2 linked regions of the Bdellovibrio bacteriovorus str. Tiberius genome follow. The main gene of each other region encodes a partner of the protein of the gene in region 2 in a complex. Links are inferred from orthologs where the notes say so. Each region holds a gene or a part of one and is shown on either strand. Other genes may lie near its edges.

The links. Proteins that work in one complex are often made in the same cells at the same time.
Region 1: rplW (region 2) and rplI share a complex: the UniProt entries of both Bacillus subtilis proteins name them as parts of the 50S ribosomal subunit. The link is inferred for Bdellovibrio bacteriovorus str. Tiberius from one-to-one orthologs.

What each region holds. Positions count from the first base shown.
Region 1 is NC_019567.1:28,273-33,043, forward strand. Bases 1,220-4,164 are described here. They hold rplI (50S ribosomal protein L9), read left to right. Parts: upstream 1,220-2,442; coding sequence 2,443-2,886; downstream 2,887-4,164. Other genes in these bases: rpsF (30S ribosomal protein S6), read left to right, coding at 1,220-1,516; BDT_RS00150 (DUF2232 domain-containing protein), read left to right, coding at 1,536-2,426; BDT_RS00160 (S1 family peptidase), read left to right, coding at 3,058-3,933; BDT_RS00165 (hypothetical protein), read right to left, coding at 4,008-4,164. Outside these bases: BDT_RS00135 (alpha/beta fold hydrolase), read right to left, coding at 1-208; BDT_RS00140 (FHA domain-containing protein), read right to left, coding at 220-909; more of rpsF, read left to right, coding at 1,058-1,219; more of BDT_RS00165, read right to left, coding at 4,165-4,211; BDT_RS00170 (SDR family oxidoreductase), read right to left, coding at 4,327-4,771. UniProt on the Bacillus subtilis protein: Binds to the 23S rRNA.
Region 2 is NC_019567.1:3,053,061-3,061,433, reverse strand. The notes cover bases 2,080-4,960. They hold rplW (50S ribosomal protein L23), read left to right. Parts: upstream 2,080-3,321; coding sequence 3,322-3,600; downstream 3,601-4,960. Other genes in these bases: rplV (50S ribosomal protein L22), read left to right, coding at 4,731-4,960; rpsS (30S ribosomal protein S19), read left to right, coding at 4,431-4,718; rplB (50S ribosomal protein L2), read left to right, coding at 3,603-4,421; rplD (50S ribosomal protein L4), read left to right, coding at 2,693-3,322; rplC (50S ribosomal protein L3), read left to right, coding at 2,080-2,691. Outside these bases: fusA (elongation factor G), read left to right, coding at 1-1,494; rpsJ (30S ribosomal protein S10), read left to right, coding at 1,702-2,019; more of rplC, read left to right, coding at 2,029-2,079; more of rplV, read left to right, coding at 4,961-5,063; rpsC (30S ribosomal protein S3), read left to right, coding at 5,066-5,731; rplP (50S ribosomal protein L16), read left to right, coding at 5,718-6,125; rpmC (50S ribosomal protein L29), read left to right, coding at 6,130-6,321; rpsQ (30S ribosomal protein S17), read left to right, coding at 6,331-6,600; rplN (50S ribosomal protein L14), read left to right, coding at 6,610-6,978; rplE (50S ribosomal protein L5), read left to right, coding at 6,989-7,528; rpsN (30S ribosomal protein S14), read left to right, coding at 7,539-7,844; rpsH (30S ribosomal protein S8), read left to right, coding at 7,855-8,244; rplF (50S ribosomal protein L6), read left to right, coding at 8,252-8,373. UniProt on the Bacillus subtilis protein: One of the early assembly proteins it binds 23S rRNA. One of the proteins that surrounds the polypeptide exit tunnel on the outside of the ribosome. Forms the main docking site for trigger factor binding to the ribosome.

The DNA of each region.
Region 1 (4,771 bases), 3.0 Mb from region 2 along the record:
CGGGACAGGATTTCTGATGCCCGCGCAGATCAAAACTGATGACCTGATATTTCTTCGAGAAGTATTCAATCTGGTGATGCCAGTGATTCAGCAGACAGGCGATGCCATACACCAATACCAGAGGCTCGCCCTCGCCGCGCACTTCGTAGTAAATCGGAGTGCCGTCGAAGCTTTCAAAGCTGCCGGTGGTTTTGGGTGTGGTCTGCATGATGCCTTCCTCTAGATGTAGGTGACTTTAATAAGGGTGTTCCCCACAGAAATCAAATCCCCATCTTTTAACATTTCGGCATCTACGGATTTATTGTTAAGGGTGACCCGGCCAGGTGCTTTAATTTTAATTTCCACCATGCCCGGTCCTGAGTGCAGTTCAAAGGCCTCTTTAGGGGCTTCGTCGTCCAAAAGCTCAATATCCAGGCAGTCGGCCCCGGCCTTTCGGGGGCCGTACCCTAAAATAATTTCCTCATCGGTTTGGATACCCTGAATGAACTGTAGACGCAGCGCAGGACTGAAGCTTTGCAAGGTTGGCGGCTCGGAGGTTTCAGGGGCCGTCAGCGCCCCCAAGCGGTCTTGCAAAATACTGCGCCAGGTGATCAGGCGGCTGAAATCCAATGCGAGTTCTTCTTCGACGGTCACGACTTTGAACTGGGTCCTTCCCAGCTCAAAGATAACCCCCGGTAATAAGGCCACTTTTTTCACACGGCGGCCATTGATATGGATCCCGTTGGAAGATTCCAGATCCTGCAGAACGTACTGCCCCTTCCCGTCCACCGCAAACTGGGCGTGGGTGCTGGAGACTTTTCCGTCCTTGATGATGATGTCGGCCTTGGATCGACCCAGGGTCAAACCCTCTTCAACTTTGAAGCGGGAACCTTCGTTGGGGCCGTCCATAATCTCAATAAATGTGACCATTTACACATTCTAGGGCTGGTTTCTTGGGGATTCAATTGCCTATTCCTTGTGCTTGGGCCAAAGCCGTGCTAAACCCGTAAAACATTTTAAAAAGTCATCCTTGCTCCCGCACACAGAGGTGGGGGCTATAAACCGAAAGGATAGTTCAATGGAAACTACTACAACGAAAAAACCTTACGAGGTTGTCGTTCTTATGCACCCAGATGCTACTCTGGAAGATCAAAAAGATCTTTTCAAGAAGAACAAAGCTACGATTGAATCCTACAAAGGTTCCATCAACTCTTTGGAAACTTGGGGTAAAAGAACTTTGGCAACTCCAATTGGTAAGCTGAAAAAAGCTGTCTACTTCCACTCTACATTTGAAGCAGATACTCAAGCTATTGCAGAGCTTGAAAGAACTATGCGTATCAACGACAAAGTTCTTCGCTTTATGCACACTCGCCTGGATGAGCGCACTTCATTGGGCAAATTCATGGAAGGCTTCAAAAAAGGCCTTGCTGAATCTGCAGCTCGTGAAAAAGAACGTGAAGCAAAAGCTGCTGCCCGTAAAGCTGCATTTGCTGCTGCTAAAGCAGAGCGTTCTGAGCGTTACGACAAAGGCGAATAATTTAGAAAAGGCGTAAGCCATGAAGAAGACGGCGACCCCACAGAAGTTCATCACAATTTCATCTCTCTCGATTTTGTTGTCGATGCTCACTGTGGTTATGGGCGCCCCTCTTCTGCGTGTTTTGCGCCAGACTTACGGCCCCGTCGCCTTTTGGATTTTGGGGATCGTGGTCACAGGAGCAGCGTGGCTCCTGAACGCTCAACCTCTCGCTCTGTTTCTAGGCTCTGTTTGGATGACTTTAGGCGCCTATATGGAAATGGAACAAAGAGGACTTGGGTGGTGGATTTCGGGCCTGCTGAGTGTCTTCGTGGGATCTGTGGCCGCTGGCCTGGGTATCCTGGGGGCTTTCAAAAGAAACGGCATCAACACGTATGCTGAAGTTCAGGGACTGGTGGAAAAGTTCGCACAGAAGGTTCAGGAAATGAATCCCGCTGTGAAAATGGATCCGGGTGTTCTGATGCAGCAGGTTCCCTCGGCCGTGGTTATCATTTTGGTGTTAGCCCTGGGTTTGGGACTTATTTTTGAGAGAAGGGTTTTTTCGTGGCTCAATTTGCCCCGCGAGAAAATTGCCTCTCAGCTCAAGTTGTTGGAATATCGTTTGCCCGATTATTTTATCTGGGTGGCGATGACAGCCTTCCTTCTGACAATGGTGAGTTTTGGCGGTAAGGCCATTGCTATCCTCGCAGTAAATATTTTGAACGTCGCAATCGTTCTTTATTTCTTCCAGGGGCTGGCAGTGTTGGAGGTATTTCTGAATTCGATGAGAGCAGGATTGTTCATTCGGGTTCTGACGTACATAATCTTGGTCGGTCAGTTATTGCCGATTCTGGCAGTGGTTGGCTTGATCGATTACTGGGTTGATTTCAGAGCGCGTCTTCGCAAAATGAAGGCACCGTCTGAAAACAGCTAAAAACTATGGAGATCACATGAAAGTTATTCTTCAAAAAGACGTTAAAGATGTAGGTCGTGTTGGTGAGTTGGTGAACGTTTCTGAAGGTTTCGCGAGAAACTTCCTGTTCCCACGCAAACTGGCTGCTGAAGCTACTGAAAAACGCGTAAAAGAGTACGAGCACTTGCAACGTGTTGCTGAAGCGAAAAAGAAAAAAGCTTTGGCTGAAAGACAAGAGATCCTGAACAAAATCAACGGCACTACAGTTACATTCAAATTGGCTGCGGGTGACACTGACAAATTGTTCGGTACTGTAACAACTACAGACATCTCTAAAGAACTTCAGAAAATGGGTCACTCTGTTGACCGTCGTGACATCCACTTGGAAGAGCCAATCAAAGTATTGGGTCAGCACAAAGCGGTTGTTCGTTATTCTGAAGGCATGGAAGCAAAGATCCAGATCGCTGTTGAGCGCGCGTAAGCCGCATTACAGTCTTCTGAAAGCTGAATGTTTCTTAAAAGGGACCCTTGTAGGGTCCCTTTTCTTTTTATCCATAAGACTTTTTTATGGACCACATTTGAAAAATTGTATTGCACCGGTGCCATTTTGGGTGTTTAACGGCCTCACCTTTTGGGGAAGGTAGGGGGCGACATGAAACTAATCAACGTATCTAAAGCATTGGTTCTGACGACGACGGTTCTGGCAGGTTTGGTGGCGTGTTCACCGGCTTCTCAAAACGCGGTAAACACTCAAGGCACAAGCATTATCGGCGGCGAGCCGGTAGAGACTTCTGATTCCATCGCAAAGACCACAGTGGCTATTATCGCTTCTGTACAAACTCAGGATGGCCAGGAAGGTTCTTTCATCTGCACGGGTTCCCTGCTTAAAAACAACATGGTTCTGACGGCAGGTCACTGCGTTCCGGTTGTGGGCGAAGAATACAAAGAAGTCGCTATCTATATTATTTTCAACACTGACATCAATAAAATGGAAAGAACAGATGTTCGCCTGGTGACGGATGCAGTTGTTCATGAAGACTACGGCAAAATGGGCGAGCAAGGTGAAGACGCCAACGACGTGGCGGTTTTGAAGTTCGCGGGCAACATGGCTCCGGGCTACAAAGTGGCGAAGTTCCTGTCTGATGAATCCCTGCTGGTTGCAGGCACGAAAGTGACTTTGGCGGGTTACGGTCTGATCGAAACAGATGGCGTGAACACAAAATCTGACGATCGTCTTCGCAAAGTGGATGTTGAGATCGTTGAATCCTTCGGTAAAACTGAAATCCTTCTGGATCAGTCCCAGGGTAAAGGTGCTTGCCACGGTGACTCCGGTGGTCCGGCGTTCCTGGAGGTAAAAGGTCAGCAGTACGTTTGGGGTATCACCAGCCGTGGTGCCGGTAAAGACGGTAAAGATGACTGCTCTCTGGTCAGCGTTTACACGAAAGTGAAATCTCAAGCGGATTTCATCAACGGTGCGATGAAGACTTTGCAAAAAAGAGCGAAACAAACAGCGGTAGCGGCGAAGTAATTCCCCACCGGGTTTAAAAACAAAAAGCCACACTGAGATAGTGTGGCTTTTTTCGTTTTAAGGGGTTGAATTGATTAAGCGCTCTCGGCGCCATCCTCGACATGCATTTCCAGGAAGACCATCTGCAGGTATTCCGCCATCACCTCGCGCAGTTCTTCCAGCGTCAGGCTGTCGGGATTCTTCCCGTGCTTTTCCAGCAAACTGTTGAATTCTCTTTCGACAGGGTCCTGTGGCAGTCCAGTTGCCGCAACCACTGTCTTCGCTAGATTATTTCCCATGATCAGCCTCCATGCTTTTCAAAGGTCTCTATATTGAAGACGACTTCAGTCCATCAAGAGGTTAACGGGAACTCAACCCCAAACCCCCAAACAAGTCCAAGGTCCAGTTGGCCGCCTAAGAGCGCCTGTGCGTGTGCTCTTTAGCCCAATGCCGCGCCCCCGGCAGGCACCAGTACAGGAACGGCAACAGCACCCGGCGTGGCAGCAGTCGGCGGATATAATAAAATACCGTCGCATCCAGGGTCGCCGGAATCCACAGTGGCGGGTTTTCGGTTTTCATGGTGTGCAGAATCTGTTTGGCGACTTTTTCCGGAGTGGTCAGCGACATGTTCATCATGTTTTCCACAAACGGGGTCATGTTCTTATAGAAATCACAATACGGTCCATTCCAGTTGCGGGCCGGATCCGAGTTCTGGGTGTGATAGACGTTCTTGTGGGAAGGGCTGTGGATGAAGCCTGGTTGCACCAGAGAGATCGTCACCCCAAAGGGGCGCATCTCATACCACAAGGCTTCCGAAGCGCCTTCCAGCGCGAACTTCGAAGCCGAATACGAAGACATC
Region 2 (8,373 bases):
GTTCCCAATGACATGCAAGAGGAAGTAAACCGCTTCCGTACTGAGGTCATTGAGAAGATCGTTGAATTTGAAGACGAACTTCTTGAGAAATATCTCAATGGAGAAGAAGTCACTGTGCCAGAGCTTAAACGTGCTTTGCGCAAAGGGACTCTTGAATTGAAAGCCTTCCCGGTATTCTGTGGAGCCGCTTTCAAAAACAAAGGTGTTCAGCCTTTGTTGGATGGGGTCATTGACTACCTTCCGTCGCCTCTGGAAGTGCCTGCAATCGTGGGCCACGATCCTGAGCGTCCTGATAAAGAAATCATCTGTAAAACTGAATTCGATGCTCACGCGGCTGCTTTGGCTTTCAAAATCGCCAACGATCCGTTTGCCGGCACTTTGACTTATATCCGTGTTTATTCCGGTGAAGTGAAGGTCGGGGAGCAGCTTTTGAATCCGCGCACTCAGAAAAAAGAGCGCATCCAGAAGCTGGTGAAAATGCATGCGAATTCCCGTGAAGAAATCAACAGCCTGAAGGCTGGTGATATCGGTGCGGTTATCGGTCTTAAGTTCACAGGTACTGGGGACACTCTGTGTGAAAGCTCTCATGCTGTGGTTCTTGAGGCGATCACATTCCCAGAGCCGGTTATTTCCGTGGCGGTAGAGGCGAAGTCCTCTGCGGACCAGGAAAAAATGCTGGCCGGCCTGGCTAAACTTGAAAAAGAAGATCCATCCTGCCGTCTGCGCACGGATCCTGAAACAGGGCAAATCCTGCTTTCTGGTATGGGTGAATTGCATTTGGAAATTCTTGTGGATCGCCTGCTTCGTGAGCATAAGATCCAGGCCAATGTGGGTAAGCCGCAGGTTTCCTATCGTGAAACCATCACGGCTGCAGCCAAGGCAGAGCACGTTTACGAGCGTGAGATTGCCGGTGAAACTCACTTTGCCAAAGTCTCCCTTTCCATCGAGCCTATTTCTCAGGCGGATGGTATCCAGTTCATCAGTAAAGTGGCTGTGTCTAAAGAATTTACAGCCCCTATGTTGAAGGCTGCTGAATCGGGCTTCCGTGAAGCTTCCGAAGTCGGTCCTTTGGCAAGTTGTTCGATGCTGGGTATTAAGGGGACCTTAAATTCAGTTGAAGTTCGTCCCGATTCCTCCAGCGAAATGGCCTTTAAGGCGGCTGTTTCCCTGGCATTCCGGGATGCGGTTAAGGCGGCCTCTGTAGAGCTTTTGGAGCCTATCTTCAAACTAGAGGTCACTTGTCCGGATGACTTCGTCGGGAACATCGTGGGCGATTTGAATGCCCGCCGTGGGAAAATCCTGGCGATGAATGTGAAGCAGGGTGGTGGTCAGGTTATTTCGGCCGAAGCCCCTCTGGCGAGTCTGTTTGGTTATGCGACGGATGTCCGCAGTTTGAGCCAAGGACGAGCAAGCTTCAGTATGGAATTTTTGGAATATGCCATTGTGCCTGCGAAGGTAAAAACGGACATTCTCCATAAAATGGGAAGATATTAAAAAAAATAATATTTCCCTTTGACATTAGATTTCAAAGTGCGCATACTCGCGCACTCATAGCGTCTATATCTACAAAAAACCCCCCGCGTTGAAGGCGATTCAGGCCGCAAGGGCTAATTCGGGGCAAGTTTTCGATGGGATCAGGACGTTGAACGTTAACAAATTTGCTAGTAATTACGATACTTTATAAAAGAGAAGAGTGTCCATATGCAAAGTCAGAAGATTAGAATCAGATTGAAGGCATTCGATCATAAATTGCTTGACCAGTCGACGAAAGAAATCGTTGAGACTGCTCGTCGTACAGGCGCTAAAGTTGCGGGTCCAATTCCCTTGCCTACTCGCATCAACCGCTACACTGTATTGCGTTCTCCGCACGTAGATAAAAAATCTCGTGAACAATTCGAAGTGAGAACTCACAAGCGTATGCTCGATATTTTAGAACCAACTCAACAGACAGTAGATCAACTTATGAAGTTGGATCTTTCTGCTGGTGTAGATGTTGAAATCAAACTTTCTGCGGTTTAGAGGTAAGACGTGAGCGAAACTACAGAAACTCAAAATACTGCAGGTCTGAAATTGAACGGCCTGTTCGCCTTCAAAGAAGGTATGGCTACTATCTATAACGAGAACGGCGAAGCTGTTCCTGTTACTGTTCTTCGTTATGAGCCTTGGTTTGTTTCTCAAATCAAGACTAACGAAGCTGATGGTTACGAAGCTATCCAGGTAGCTTGCCACCCTAAAAAAGCTAAAAACTCCAACAAAGCAGAAAAAGGTCACCTTGAAAAAGCTGGCTTCGAGAATGGCGCTCAGTTCGTAAAAGAACTTCGTCAAGCTCCACCGGAAGGTACTGTTGTTGGCGCGCAAATCTCTATCGACAGCTTGGTTAAAGGTGATTTCGTAAAAATCACTTCCAAGTCTAAAGGTAAAGGTTTCGCTGGTTCCGTGAAGCGTTGGGGCTTCGCAGGTGGTCCTGCATCCCACGGTTCTAAATTCCACCGTCGTCCGGGTTCTTCTGGTAACAGAACATGGCCAGGTCGCGTAATGCCGGGTAAGAAATTCCCAGGTCATTTGGGTGCTGAAACTGTCACTGTTAAGAACGTCGAAGTTGTTCAGATTATCGCTGAAGAAAACGTTCTGATGGTAAAAGGGCCAGTTCCAGGTGCTAGAAACACTTTGGTTAAGTTGGTGAGAGAATAGTATGGCAACAGTAAATGTATTGAACTGGAAAAAAGAAAAAGTTGGCTCCGTTGAGCTTGCTGCTGACGTGTTCGAAACTCCTGTTAAAAAGGAAGTTCTTCACACAGTAGTTCAATGGCAATTGGCGGCTCGTCGTCAAGGCACTCACATGACTAAGACCAAAGGTCTTGTGTCTGGTGGTGGTAAAAAGCCGTTTAAACAAAAAGGTACTGGTGGAGCTCGTCAAGGTTCCAGCCGTTCTATCTTGATGCCAGGTGGTGGTACCGCTTTCGGTCCTCAGCCTCGCAGCTACGCTTTCGTTCTGCCTAAAAAAGTTCGTCGTTTGGGTCTGAGCATGGCACTTTCTCACCTTCAAAAAGAAGGCAAACTGTTCATCGTGGACAGCATGGCTTCTGAAGGTAAAACTGCTGAGCTTAACAAACGTTTGGCTGCTTTCGGTTTGAAGAAGGCTGTATTGGTTGACTCTGTAGTTGATGACAAATTCAACCGTGCTTCCAAGAATCTTCCAACATTCAAATACTTCCCAGTTGAAGGTTTGAACGTGTTTGATCTATTGAAGTACGACGCTGCTGTTATCACTAAAGATTCTGTGGCTAAAATCGTAGATCGTTGTTCATTGGAGAAGGCGTAATGAAACAAGTAATTAAAGCCCCTCTCATTACTGAGAAAAATACTTATCACAACGCTGCTGGTGTTTACGTGTTCGAAGTGGATATGAAATCCTCTAAAACAGAAGTAAAAGCCGCTGTTGAGAAAAACTTTAAAGTTAAAGTTGATAGCGTTAGAACTAGCGTCTGCCGCGGTCACTCTAAGCAAACTAAATTCGGTCTAACCAAGGTCGCTTACTGGAAGAAAGCTTACGTTAAGCTTGCTGAAGGTGAGAAGATCGCTCTTTTTGAGGGAGTATAAAGATGGGTATTAAAACATTTGCCCCACGCTCTCATGGTCGCAGAGGAATGACTGGTTTCGATTTCAAAGAAATCACTAAGACTACTCCAGAGAAGTCTTTGCTAGCTCCTCTTAAGAAACAAGCTGCGCGTAACAATCACGGTCAAATCACTATTCGTCACCAAGGTGGCGGTCATAAGAGAAAATACCGTTTGGTTGATTTCAAGCGTAACAAGCTTGAAGTTGCAGCAAAAGTTATCGCGATCGAGTACGATCCGAACAGAACTTGCCGTATTGCTCTGATCTCCTACATCGATGGCGCTAAGGCTTATATCCTTGCTCCAGTAGGTTTGAATGTTGGCGATACTGTTATTTCTTCTGATAAAGCCGACATCAAACCAGGTAACTCTATGACTCTTGGTGCGATCCCAGTTGGTACTGTGATTCACAATGTTGAATTGCGTCCAGGCAAAGGTGGTCAAATCTGCCGTGGTGCTGGTGCAAGCGCAACTCTTGCTGGTAAAGGCGACAAGTACTGCCAAGTACGTATGCCATCCGGTGAGTTGAAACAAGTATTGACAGTTTGCCGTGCTTCTATCGGTCAAGTTGGTAACACTGACAATGAAAACATCAATCTAGGTAAAGCAGGTCGCTCTCGTTGGAGAGGTATCCGTCCTTCTGTACGTGGTATGCACATGAATCCAGTTGATCACCCACTCGGTGGTGGTGAAGGCGTTGGTAAAGGGCATCACCCGGTAACTCCTTGGGGTCAACCTTGTAAGGGGTTCAAAACTAGAAACAATAAGAGAACCAACTCTTCAATCATCAAGAGACGTAAGTAGGAGTAAAAGGTGGCACGCTCAATTAAAAAAGGTCCATTCGTCGATACTCATGTTCAGAAGAAAATCGACAATGCACTTGAGAAAAATGATAAAAAAGTTATTAAAACTTGGTCTCGCCGCTCAACAATTCTTCCAGAGACAATTGGACTGACATTCGCAGTTCATAACGGAAGAAAGTTCGTTCCTGTATACATCACAGAGAACATGATTGGTCACAAACTCGGCGAGTTTGCTCCAACCAGAACTTTCCACGGTCACGCTGAGAAGAAAGCCGCTGCTCCTGCTGCGAAGAAGTAATAGAGGTTTATTATGGAAGTTAAAGCAAGCTTGAAATATGCAAGAGTTGGCGCTCAGAAAGCAAGATTGGTTGTAGACCTTGTTCGCGGTAAAGACGTGAACGAGGCTGTAAAAACCCTTACTTTCCTGAACAAAAAAACCGCAGGTATGGTAAAAAAGTTGATCGAATCAGCTGTTGCCAATGCTGAATACAAAAAGGTTATGGATGTAGACAGCCTTTATGTTAAAGCTATCTGGGTTGATCAAGGTCCGGTTCTTAAAAGATTCCGTCCTCGTGCGCAAGGTCGCGCGTTCGGTGTTCGTAAGAAGACCAGCCACATTAACGTAGTACTCGAGGAGAAATAGTCGTGGGTCAGAAGGTTAATCCAATTGGTCTAAGAGTCGGTGTTATCAGAACTTGGGATTCTCGCTGGTATGCGAAGGGTCAACAATATTATGAAAACCTCCACGAAGACATCCGTTTGAGAAAGTTCCTTAAGGATAAACTTAAGAACGCGGGTGTAGCGAAAATTGAAATGGAACGTGCTGCGAAGAAGATTAAAATCATCATCTCCACAGCTCGCCCAGGTGTTGTTATTGGTAAAAAAGGTAGTGGTATCGACGCTCTTAAAGCGGAAGTTCAAAAACTTACACCCAACGAAGTTTTCTTGAGCATCCAAGAAGTGCGCAAACCAGACCTCGATGCTCAGCTCGTTGCTGAGAGCATTGCTCAACAACTTGAGAAACGTATCTCTTGGAGAAGAGCTCTTAAAAAATCTATTGCAGCTGCGATCAAAGGCGGCGTGAGAGGTATCAAGATCCGTGTTTCCGGGCGTCTTGATGGTGCAGAGATTGCGCGTTCAGAGTGGTACAATGAGAAGAGCGTTCCTCTTCATACATTGCGTGCTGATATCGACTACGGTACAGCAGAATCCCTGACAGCATACGGTATCATCGGTCTGAAAGTTTGGATCTATAAAGGCGATATCTTATCTGCTCGCGAAGTTGAGGAGGCAGGTCGTGTTAAGTCCTAAAAGAGTAAAATGGCGTAAACAATTTGTAGGCCGCGCTACTGGTTTTGCAGTAAGAGGCGCTAACCTTGATTTCGGAGACTACGGTCTTCAGGCAATCGAGGAAGGTCGTCTGACTGCTCGTCAGTTGGAAGCTGGTCGTATCGCTATCTCCCGTTCTGTTAAGCGTGGTGGTAAAATCTGGTGCCGTGTGTTCCCAAACATTCCGGTAACTAAAAAGCCTGCTGAAACTCGTATGGGTAGCGGTAAAGGTAACCCGGAACTATGGGTTGCTCGTGTTCTTCCTGGAAAAGTTCTTTTCGAAATGAACGGTGTGACACGTGAACAAGCTAAAGAAGCTTTCGAACGTGCAGCACACAAACTTCCTTTCAAAACTCGTTTCTTGGTAAGGGAGTAGTTGTATGAAGTTCGTAGAGATCAAAGATCTTTCTGTAGCAGAATTGAAAAAGAAAAGAGCGGCTCTTTCCGAAGAGCTGTTCCAGGCACGTATCAAGAATTCCATTGGGCAGCTTTCTAACCCAGTGCAAATCCGTGGTCTTCGCCGCGACATCGCTAAAATCAATACAGCGATCGTAAAAAAAGTGGCGAGATAGGGGTAGGAAATGACTGAAACTAATTCTAGAGGCCGTAAAATTGAAGTCGTAGGTGAAGTTATCAGTGACAAGATGGATAAAACCATCTCTGTTCTGATCTACCGCATGGTTAAGCACGCTAAGTACGGTAAGTACGTTAAGAAGACGTCTGTATTCAAGGCTCATGACGAAAAGAACCAGGCAAAAGTTGGTGACATCGTTAAGATCCGTGAAACTCGTCCTCTAAGCAAAACTAAACGTTGGGCTTTGGCTGAAGTCGTTGAAACGGCTAAGGCATAGGAGACTGTTATGATTCAAATGCAAACCAGACTGAATGTAGCAGATAACTCCGGCGCAAAAGAAGTTATGTGCGTTAAGGTTCTTGGTGGTTCTAAACGTCGTGTAGCATCCATTGGTGATGTTATCGTAGTTTCCATCAAAGAAGCTTTGCCAAATGCAAAAGTAAAAAAAGGTGACGTAGCTAAAGCTGTTGTTGTTAGAACTGTAGCAAAACTTCGTCGTCCAGACGGATCTTACATCCGCTTCGACGACAACTCTGCAGTTTTGATCAACGCTTCTAAAGAGCCAATCGGAACACGTATCTTTGGCCCAGTAGCCAGAGAATTGAGAGCAAAGTCGTTCGTTAAGATCGTGTCTTTGGCTCCGGAAGTTCTATAAGGGGTATGAGATGAATCGCTTACATACAAGATATAATAAAGAGATCGCTCCCGCTCTAAAGAACCAACTGGGAGTTAAAAACGTGATGCAAGTTCCTCGCTTGGAGAAAATCACTCTTAGCGTGTGCTTGAGCGAAGCTGTTCAGAATCCAAAAATCTTGAACACTGTGGTTGATGAAATCACAGCGATCACTGGACAAAAAGCTGTTATCACTAAAGCAAAGAAAGCAATTTCCAACTTCAAATTGCGTGCAGGCATCCCACTGGGTGTTCGCGTGACTTTGAGAAGAGAGAAAATGTGGTCTTTCATGGATCGTTTGAACACGTTGGCACTACCTCGCGTACGTGACTTCCGTGGCTTGCCTAACAAAGGCTTCGATGGTCGTGGTAACTACAACATGGGCTTGAAAGAGCAGATCGTGTTCCCTGAGATCAACTACGATAAAGTAGACAAAACTCGTGGGATGAACATCACTATCTGTACAACTGCGAAGAACGATACTGAAGGCAGAGCGCTACTTGAAGCGCTTGGCATGCCTTTCAGAAAATAAGAGGTGTCACTTGGCTCGTAAAGCAAGCATTGAAAAAAATAATAAAAGAAAAGCTCTTGCTGCTAAGTATGTTCAATACAGAGCAGAATTGAGAGCTAAAGCTGTTAATATGAAGCTTTCTGACGAAGAAAGAGCTGCTGCACGCACTAAGCTGCAGGGTCTTCCTCGTGACACTAACCCAAACCGCACTATCACTCGTTGTGTGATCTCTGGTCGCCCTCGTGGTAACTACAGAAAGTTCGGTTTGTCTCGTATTGCGTTCAGACAATTGGCCCTTGACGGTAAATTGCCTGGCGTAACGAAAGCCAGCTGGTAAGAGGTTCAGAATGGATACAATTTCTCAGTTCCTTACAATGATCAGAAACGCTGGAGCAGCAAGACACGAAAAAGTGGACATGCCTGCTTCTAAAGTAAGAGCCGGTATTGCTCAGATCTTGGTAAACGAAGGCTTCATCAGAAGCTTTAAAGTTGCTAAAGACAGCAAACAAGGCATCATGCGTGTTTATTTGAAGTATGACGAAGCTGGTGGCCACGCGATCAATAATATTGACCGTGTTAGCCGTCCTGGTCGTCGCGTGTATGTTAAATCTGACAAGATTCCAACTGTTCGTTCTGGTATGGGCATGTCCATCATCAGCACAAGCAAAGGAATCATGAGCGGTAAGCAAGCTACAGAGCAAAAACTCGGTGGCGAATTGCTTGCGACACTTTGGTAGGTGAATCATGTCTCGTATTGGTAAAGCACCCGTTATTTTTGATAACACAGTACAAGTGAGCGTTTCTCCTGCTAACGAAGTTGTCGTTAAAGGCGCAAAAAGCTCATTGAAAATCGGTATGAAACCAAA